Regions from separate parts of the Paraglaciecola aquimarina genome, predicted to be linked through region 2. Evidence: predicted binding sites of a transcription regulator. Region 2 holds the regulator's gene; each other region holds the start of a gene.

The links. Region 2 encodes sigma-54, which starts transcription at its own class of promoters, with help from an activator protein. Its sites were predicted from a motif close to GTTGGCACGNNNNTNGNNT; they were not measured.
Region 1: the regulator sigma-54 is predicted to act here: its motif matches at 1,613-1,631, upstream of RS130_RS13800 (NarK family nitrate/nitrite MFS transporter).
Region 3: the regulator sigma-54 is predicted to act here: its motif matches at 1,602-1,620, upstream of RS130_RS13465 (EF-hand domain-containing protein).

Annotation. Positions count from the first base shown of each region.
Region 1 is NZ_JAWDIO010000002.1:2,775,372-2,778,599, forward strand. It holds partial or broken gene RS130_RS13785 (DUF1428 domain-containing protein) at 1-260, opposite strand, end outside; gene RS130_RS13790 (MarC family protein) at 319-540, opposite strand; gene RS130_RS13795 (MarC family protein) at 579-935, opposite strand; gene RS130_RS13800 (NarK family nitrate/nitrite MFS transporter) at 1,689-3,155, shown strand; gene RS130_RS13805 (bifunctional protein-serine/threonine kinase/phosphatase) at 3,199-3,228, shown strand, end outside.
Region 2 is NZ_JAWDIO010000002.1:243,430-246,657, forward strand. It holds gene lptA (lipopolysaccharide transport periplasmic protein LptA) at 1-318, shown strand, start outside; gene lptB (LPS export ABC transporter ATP-binding protein) at 318-1,043, shown strand; gene RS130_RS01850 (RNA polymerase factor sigma-54) at 1,097-2,587, shown strand; gene hpf (ribosome hibernation promoting factor) at 2,613-2,900, shown strand; partial or broken gene RS130_RS01860 (PTS sugar transporter subunit IIA) at 2,922-3,228, shown strand, end outside.
Region 3 is NZ_JAWDIO010000002.1:2,712,366-2,715,593, reverse strand. It holds gene RS130_RS13470 (sensor histidine kinase) at 1-1,100, opposite strand, end outside; gene RS130_RS13465 (EF-hand domain-containing protein) at 1,164-1,409, opposite strand; gene RS130_RS13460 (tellurite resistance TerB family protein) at 2,030-2,473, opposite strand; gene RS130_RS13455 (ABC transporter ATP-binding protein) at 2,527-3,228, opposite strand, start outside.

The DNA of each region.
Region 1 (3,228 bases), 2.5 Mb from region 2:
CATTGCTAGCTTCCATCCTGAATCACGTATTTCCTTTGATGGCCAAATTACCCATGAGAATACTACCGTTTCATCGTCTTTTTTTGCACCGCCATAGGCAATGATGTCTGTTCTCCATCAGGTACATCATCACCCCACGTATCGACTACCTTTAACGCACCATACTGCTTTAAAACAGCGGCCATTATCTTAGCGTGTTGAATAAAAAGCGTTTTATTTTCATTCGGTACAGCTGCTACAAACCCATCTATATATGACATTTTCTATCCTTAAATCAGAGTAAGTTGTTCTGGGGGGCGTACAAATGTTGCTCAAAAATTATACGCCTGCACTTACCCATTTTTCAATACCAAGCGCTTCCATTATAAATTCCACCGACAATGCAGCCAAAATCATGCCCATAATTCTGGTCAGAAGGGACGCTCCTCCCATGCCAATTAGTCTAATAATGGCACCAGAAAACAGCAGTAAAATAAGTGTGATAAGGAGAACTGCCAGTACCGTAGCAGATGTGTAAATTTGTTCTTCTATGGTATACACATGATTATCAGTTATTAGAATGACGGCCAGTATTGCACCTATAGTGAAGCCGTGGCTGGGATCGCCAAGGGAAATACTGAAATATCATGTTTGGCTTCAATCTTGTTGTCAGGTGCTCCATTTGAAAAAACCATTTGTAAGCCAAATAGGAAAAGAATAATCCCTCCAGCCACTTGAAATGAAAGCAAACTAATCCCCATAGCACCGAGTAGCAGTTGTCCAACCAGTATTGCTCCAAGCAAAATTAGCGTAGCGTACAGAACTGTTTTATATGCGGTTTTTCGTCGTTCCTTGGCTGAATAGGTGGCAGTGAGACCAGCAAAAAGCGCCATAGTGCCGATTGGATCAATAGTGGCCCATACGATTAAAAAATCATGTAATACTTTATCTATCATTAGGCGATCCTATTTGATTTGCTTAAGGTCAATGAATCATTTCGCCACTCTATTTCATCACTCTATTGAGTTGTTGAATTGAACCATAGCGACGAGTTTTTTGTTTATTGTAGGTGAAAGTAATTAGGCCATACTAACAACCCAAATGATATAGGCTTCGTTGTTATGAAACGTTAATAAGTGTGTACTAATAGATAATTTAGCTTGAAATTTAACGGCTTATCCATTGCAACAAAGAGCGCACGAATGCTGGTTTGCCGAGCATCTGTCGACTGGCAAAATAGTGTGCTGGAAAGGAACGAGCAGGCAAACAAAGTGTGCGTAATTTTTAGGATAAATTTAGTTGTCAATGTGTTTGTGCTACGACCCTATTAGGGAGCTAATTAGCACTGCATCAGTGCGTTGCTGCACTCTTATGGTGGTGAAAATGACAATGTTGATATTTGCTAACTGTCTAAGTGATTGATATTAAGTGTAAAAACGTAGTGGCATTATTTGTGCTTTATTTTGTGCAGTTCAACTCGATGTACACTGGCATTTAATTACAAACAGTTGCAAAACTCGTTCTAACATTTTTATTGAAAAAATTGGTCATAGTTAACACAACGTTGTGTTTAGTATGGACTGGCAATGTAGCCCACAAACCTTTACTTATAGGTAAATGTTTGTGGGTTTTTTTTGGCAAATATATAGGTAGGAATGGCTAGTCAGTTTAGCTTGCGCATTCTAAAAACATAAAAGGCTCTAAATATAATGAGTGTTGAAAAATTTAATTTACTCTCTTTCACTGGCAAGATGAAAACCCTGCATCTTTCTTGGATGGCATTTTTTATTACGTTTGTTGTGTGGTTCAATATGGCCCCGCTAAAAGGGGCAATTGTTGATGGTGTCGGCTTGACCTTAAGTGAATGGAAAACGCTGTTGATTATTAATGTGGCGTTAACCATCCCCGCGCGGGTCATTATTGGCGCATTGACCGATAAGTTTGGACCTAGGTTAGTGTATTCCAGCTTACTGGCTATTTGTTCTATTCCCTGTTTCGCCTTCGCGTTAGCCGACAGTTTTGGCCAATTATTGATCGCCCGTTTTGCGTTAGGGTGTATTGGAGCAGGTTTTGTTGTGGGTATCCGTATGGTAAGTGAGTGGTTTCCTCCAAAGGAACTCGGCACTGCTGAAGGTGTATACGGTGGCTGGGGTAACTTTGGCTCGGCTGCCGCCGCTTTTACTTTACCAACCATAGCATTGATGTTTGGTGGTGAAGATGGGTGGCGTTATGCTGTCGGCATTACAGGCGTAATGAGTTTAGTCTTTAGTTTTGTGTATTATAAAAATACTACCGATACGCCAAAAGGTTCGACGTATTTTCGCCCTAAGAATCTGGGCGGCATGGAAGTGACGAGTGTTGGCGATTTCTACTTATTGTTGATAATGAAAACACCCATGTATTTAGCGTTAGCATTGTTAAACTGGAAACTATCTCCGCAAGGAGTATCGCTGTTAAGTGAAACCGTGGTTCTAGGCGTGTATCTTGGTTTAGCAGCACTTTATATTTACGATTGCTACGCTACCTATAAAGTGAATAAAGACATATTTGTCACGCCGGTGGCAGAAGTACATCGATACTCGTTTAAACAAGTTGCGGTATTAAATATTTTGTATTTTGCGACATTTGGCTCAGAGCTAGCAGTTATTTCAATGTTACCTGCCTTTTTTGCAGAAACATTTGAACTAAGTATGGCAACAGCCGGTTTGTTAGCCGGCATGTACGCATTTATGAATTTAATGTCGCGCCCTGACGGTGGTTTAATATCAGACAAGTTTGGCCGTAAGAAGACCTTACTCATTTTAACGGCGGGTTTGGCAGTAGGGTATTTTTGTTTGAGTCTAATTGATTCAAGTTGGCCAATCTGGTTGGCAGTGCTAGCGGTCATGGCTTGTTCGTTCTTTGTGCAGTCAGGCGAGGGGGCTGTATTTGCGGCAGTACCTCTAATTAAACGTAGGTTGACAGGGCAAATTGCCGGAATGACCGGAGCATATGGTAACGTTGGCGCAGTTGTTTACTTAACTGTTTATTCTCTCGTTGATACCTCTACTTTTTTCTTAGTGATTGCAGGCACCGCGATTTTAGGGTTTATTGCCTTGTTATTTATGAAAGAGCCAAGTGGTACTATGACTGAAGTACGTGAAGATGGTAGTGTAGAACTCATTAACGTTACCTAGTTCTAAGCTAGTTCGGTATCAATAAGATTATGAGAAGTGAGCATTGGAAAAACTAAAGTTAGAATTCGGCGGT
Region 2 (3,228 bases):
GGTGAAGGCAAAGAAGTCTTCATTGCTAGCGGAAATCCAGCGGAATATTCACAACAACAAGAAGATGGCAGCACAGTTAAAGCAAAAGCCAATCAAATTATGTATAAACGCGCCACGCGTTCATTGTCACTTGATGGTGATGCACTAATCGAGCAAAACTCGAGCAGCGTAAAAGGAAATTCAATATTGTTTAATATGGAGCTTGAACAAATTATCGCTCAAGGTAACAATCAAGAAAGTGGCCGTGTTATCACGATATTCCAACCTGAATCTACTTCTGAAAGTAACGCCGCCAAACAACAGGAATCACAACCTTAATGGCCCAATTAAAAGCCACACATTTAGCTAAATCTTATAAATCTCGGCAAGTTGTACGGGATGTCAGCCTAGAAGTTTCAACTGGACAAATAGTAGGTTTATTGGGTCCAAATGGCGCAGGCAAAACGACCACTTTTTATATGATCGTGGGTCTAGTTCCTCTAGACAAAGGTGAAATTTATATCGATCAACAGGCACTGACGTTAGAGCCGATGCATGTTCGTGCGCGCCAAGGCATTGGTTATTTACCTCAAGAAGCTTCTATATTCCGAAAACTCACGGTTTATCAAAACTTGATGGCGATATTGCAAACGCGCAAGGAACTATCTAAAGAACAAAGAGAGCAACAAGCCGATTCATTACTCGACGAGTTTAATATCAACCATATTCGCAACAGCTTAGGTATGAGTTTGTCTGGTGGTGAACGCCGACGAGTAGAAATTGCTCGCGCTTTAGCAGCTGATCCTGAGTTTATTTTACTAGATGAACCTTTCGCCGGTGTTGACCCTATTTCAGTAAACGACATAAAAAAAATCATTCAACATTTGCGTGATCGAGGAATTGGTGTATTAATTACTGATCATAATGTACGGGAAACGCTAGACGTATGTGAAAAAGCTTACATTGTTAGCCATGGTGAACTGATAGCATCGGGTACTGCCGAAGAAGTTTTAAGTGATCAACGTGTAAGAGATGTATACCTGGGTGAGCAATTCAGGCTATAGTTAGGCCTTCGATTAGCTCGGCTGATATCAACAGAAATAAGTATAAGAAGTAAATGAAACCCTCTTTACAATTAAAATTTAGCCAACAACTCACAATGACACCACAGTTGCAGCAAGCAATTAAGCTTCTGCAATTGTCTACACTTGACCTGCAAACAGAGATACAAGAAGCACTTGATTCTAACCCTCTGCTTGAAGTTGATGAACAAGTAGATAATACAGGTGGTGACAAGGCATTAGAAACCAATCATGACGCAAATGGTGCGAATGACACGGCGGAAGTTAATGTCGATAATATAGAGTCTGGTGATGCCTTACAAAACAATGATATTCCTGAAGATTTGCCTTTAGACAGTACCTGGGATGAATATTTAAGCGCATCATCGGCACCGGCCCCGTCTACCTCTAGTAGCTCAGGCCCAGCAATGGACGACGACCAAGTATTCCAAGGTGAAACCACCGACAATATTCAAGATCATCTGCTTTGGCAAGTACGCCTAACCCATTTCAGTGACACAGACCAAGCCATTGCCGTAGCCATAATAGATTCGATCGATGAAGGCGGCTATCTAACCATTAGTACTGAAGAAGTACTGGCGAGTATGGATGACGAAGAAATTGAACTGGATGAAGTAGAAGTTGTTCTAAAACGTATTCAAATGCTCGATCCTATTGGCTCTGGCGCCAGAAGCGCGCAAGAGTGTTTATTGATTCAGCTTAAGCAATTTGCTGCCGACACCCCTTGGCTTGAAGAAGCCAAAATGCTGATCACCGACTATTGTGATCTAATTGGTAGTAAAGACTATCGTACGCTCATGCGTAAAACTCGATTGAAAGAAGATGAACTACGTGAAGCCATGCGCTTGTTGCAAACCTTAAATCCACGCCCGGGCACAGCGGTTGTAACCGGTGAGCCAGAATATGTCATTCCAGACGTATCGGTGAGTAAAAAGAATGGTCGCTGGGCCGTAGAGTTAAACCCAGACAGCCTGCCCAAACTAAATGTTAATCAACAATACGCAGCCATGAGCAAGAACGTTAAAAACAGTTCTGATGGCCAATTTATTCGATCTCATCTACAAGAAGCTAAGTGGTTTATAAAAAGTGTGGAAAGCCGCAACGAAACGCTACTTAAAGTGTCTAATTGTATAGTGCAGCAACAAATGGGCTTTTTTGAGCACGGCCCGGAAATGATGAAACCAATGGTGTTAAACGATGTAGCGGAAATGGTAGATATGCATGAGTCAACTATTTCAAGGGTTACCACCCAGAAGTACATGCATACACCTCGAGGCATTTTTGAACTTAAGTATTTTTTCTCTAGCCATGTAGCCACAGACGCAGGCGGAGAATGCTCATCAACTGCCATAAGGGCATTGATCAAAAAACTAGTCGCTGCTGAAAAGCCTAGCAAACCACTAAGCGACAGTAAAATTGCTCAATTGTTGGCCGACCAAGGTATTAAAGTGGCACGGCGGACAATAGCAAAGTACCGGGAATCATTGTTGATCCCCCCATCTAACCAACGTAAAAGCCTGTTGTAGGCGAAATTTAGAAGGAATAGGCAATATGCAAATTAACCTTACTGGTCATCACGTAGATATTACAGATTCTTTAAGAAACTATGTAGACACTAAATTCACTAAGTTAGAGCGACATTTTGAACACATTAATAATGTGCACGTTATATTAAATGTAGAGAAGCTGAATCAAAAAGCCGAAGCTACCGTTCACCTCAGCGGATCAGAGGTGTTTGCAACATCTGAGCACTCAGATATGTATGCAGCAATAGATGGTTTAATCGATAAACTTGATCGTCAAGTGATTAAACATAAGGAAAAAGTCAAACGCCATTAACACCAAGCATTAGAGGCTGTAATGGAATTAAAAAGCATTATCCATCCTGACTGCACACTTTGTGCAGTTCAGGGCAGTAGTAAAAAAGAATACTTGAACTCATCAGTCAAACCGCCATTCAAGTTGTGACTAACATCGATCAAGGCACAATACTCGCGAGTTTAATGTCCAGAGAAAAAATGGGCAGCACTGGTATTGGTAACGGTATTGCGTTACCTCATGGCCGCTTAAAAGGCCTTGAAAACGTTTTAGCAATAGTCGTCACCAGCGAATCGCCTATTCCCTATGATGCAATAGACAACCTTCCTGTTGATATTTTCATCGCTAT
Region 3 (3,228 bases), 2.5 Mb from region 2:
GACATCAGATTATCGAGGATCCGACGATATAATTGTACATCAGTAAGAATGGATTGTACCTCTATCTTCATGTCCAGTTTATGGTCATGTTGCTTTAGCGCTAAGCTATTTTCTGTAACAAACTCAGCAAACAAACGCTTAGTATCAACTAATTCCCATTTAGGGTTGGCTTGCTGCAACAATAAGTTGTAATCCAATAACTGAACAATGAGTTGATTGAGTCTATCGGTACTGCTGTTCAACAATGACATCACTTCTTTTTGTTCAACATTCAAGGGGCCAACAACTTGTTCGGTTAGCAAAGAACACCCTTCCTTAATACTTGCCAATGGAGTCTTTAATTCGTGAGAAGCGTGGCGTAGTAACGCCGTTCTTAGCTTTTCTAGTTGCGTCAACCGAGACGCTAAATTGTGCAGTTGATGCTCAACTACTATCAGCTCTTTAGGCCCAGAGCTGGAAATAATAGGTAGAGAACTCGCCTGCCTAGCGATGGCCCCAATCACTTGCTCTATTTTTTCTATGGGTTTCAAAATCGTCCTAGCACCAAATAAAATCAACAGAATTGATGTAGACAACAATAAGCCTGTCAACCAAAATTGATTTTGTTGCACTGAACGAACATAACTTTGCTGTTTCTGCACGTGCGTATCTAAATACCCATGCACTTGCACACTAACCTCATTCAAATTTTGCGAGAAATCGGCCAACTGAGCATTTAATAATAGAGGGTCCACTTGAGGCGTAACTTGCTTGATCCAGCCTATTCTGCTGGTCAAATTTGTACAGTTTTGCTGATCACTTAGCAGTTGACAGATAACACGTTGTTGCGACGAAAATCGCTTAGTGTTTTCAGCAATCAAATTCATTAAGGTCGGCTTGTTAACGATTGTAAATTGCCTGACTAACCTTTCTATATCAAACGCTAAACGCTCCATTTTATTTAGCGTTCTAATAACAGCGATTGATTTTTCTGCTTCGCTTGAGGTAACTTCGGCGATATTGGTCAAAGTATATTGGCTATAGCCTACTAGTGCAGCTAAGGGTACAAGCACTACGACAAAGCTAACAAAAGTCAGTTGTCGTAAAGAATTTAACTGCATAACACTTCCATCATAAATAGTTTACAGTCAATAGCTTACCACTGTTGTGGAATAGCCTAAACCTCAAAATCTAATTAGTCTAAAACCACTTTTGCTTAACTCTTGTTTGGTAATAACACCATTCCCATCGGTATCAATTTTGCCAAAAGCAGCCAATAGTTGAGGCTCAGCCACCGCTTCCTTTATGCTTATTTGACCATCTTGGTCAAGGTCAAACTTATCGATTAATGCTTCATCATCCCCGGCTAGACTAGAAAAACTAGTAAACGCTGTCAAAATGGCTGTTATCGCAATGCTAGAAGTTGTCATCCACATTTCCCTTTTCATAAAATTAAAAACGGCTTCCTTGCCTAGTGTTCAAATGAGCATACTGAACAAGGAAAGTTTCACTATGCCAACAAACGCCATTGTCGCTATCCCAGTGAAACACTTCCTTCACCACATTCCATCCATGTATTAACTTGAGAACCACCCAAGTAAATGTGATTACAAAAGGCTCCATTACATCCTTCGTGCCAACTATTATTTATCATTTAAATTCAATAACATAGAAACAAAACAAGATAATAGCTTGTTAATCACCGTTGGAAAGCTTGGCATTACGTAGCCAATGAAAGACAGTCATTATCTACAATAAATGTAGTCAAGCTGAACTAGGATAATGAGCGTCATCTGAAATAGAAATTTACAGACAATTCAAACACTTAAAAATATGCTCCTGCTATACTTAACCTCGCCTAAATGTTACTCGGTAACGAGATTTTTGGTGTATAGCAAGGCGATTTTTAGTACGTATTAGCGGGCGATAACTAGCAACCCTAACGCCGATAGAAGCAAAAAGAGCGTTATCAAGAGGCCCAACTTCTCCCGAGTTCAGGTTAACCCATACGATCAGAAGGCTAGACTGTACCTAAAGGCATACACCTACTCTATTCGAGATTATTTGATAGCTTACTTTGAATGAATTGTGTATGAGGAATGTACAATAAATCAGCTATTTTGCGGATGGTGTATTCTTCACTCGGACTCAGTACTTTATCTGAAAAAGCAATGGTCCATAATGAATCAAGGATCTGCACTTTCTGCTGCCCATTGTAAGTATGATTCAATACTCGTGTAAACTGTTGGTAGTCGACAGCATTTTCCGCATATTCCTGCGTATTTGAACATAATATGTCGAGTTGTTCAGGGCTAAGTGAAAAGTGCTTTTCCAACCGCTGCCGAAACATCACTTGCTCGCTATTTTCAAACTTATTATCGGCCCGCATCACTTCATAAAACAGCACCGCGGTGGCCAATTCTAAGGTATGCCCGGGATGATGTTCTTCTATTTTCAACTGCTCTTTAAACCAATTTTGAATACTGGCAATCATTTATTCCACCTATTTAATTGTATCGCGACTGACCAAATATTTAATATGTGGCATTAGACAGAAAATACAATCATATGTTCAAGATCTAACCTGATCCCAATATTCTCACCTATTTTATGATCATGGTGACTTGGCGCCAAACACAACACCCTCTGCTGAGCACTATCTTGTAGTGCTAGTTCGTACAACATATGGGCACCTTGAAACGATCGGTTCATCACTTGAGCATGATTAGCTGCATTGTCATCGTGCACAATGTCATCAGGACGAACAAGAAACTCGACTTCATCACCTTCATTAAAGCCAAAAGACGCATCAATCGGAAAAACCCCTAAATGACTGACCAATTGCATATTGTTATTCACTCTAGCCCGCATAAACACGCCATCACCTATAAAGTTGGCGACAAACCTATCCGCCGGCCTATGATACAATGCATAAGCACTTGCCCATTGTAACAATCGCCCTTGATTAACAACCCCAATCACATCCGCCATAGCAAATGCCTCAGCTTGATCGTGAGTCACCATCAAAGCGGTCGCATTGGCATATTTTAAAATAGCTCTTAATTCACGAGCGAGTCCTTCACGAAGTTCACTATCTAAACTCGAAAAAGGCTCGTCTAACAACAATAGTTCTGGGCTGTCAGCCATCGCTCGTACCAAAGCAACACGTTGTTGTTGACCGCCCGACAATTGGTGGGGATAACGTTGTTCGAACCCTGTTAGTCCCACCAAACTTAACAATTCAGCAAC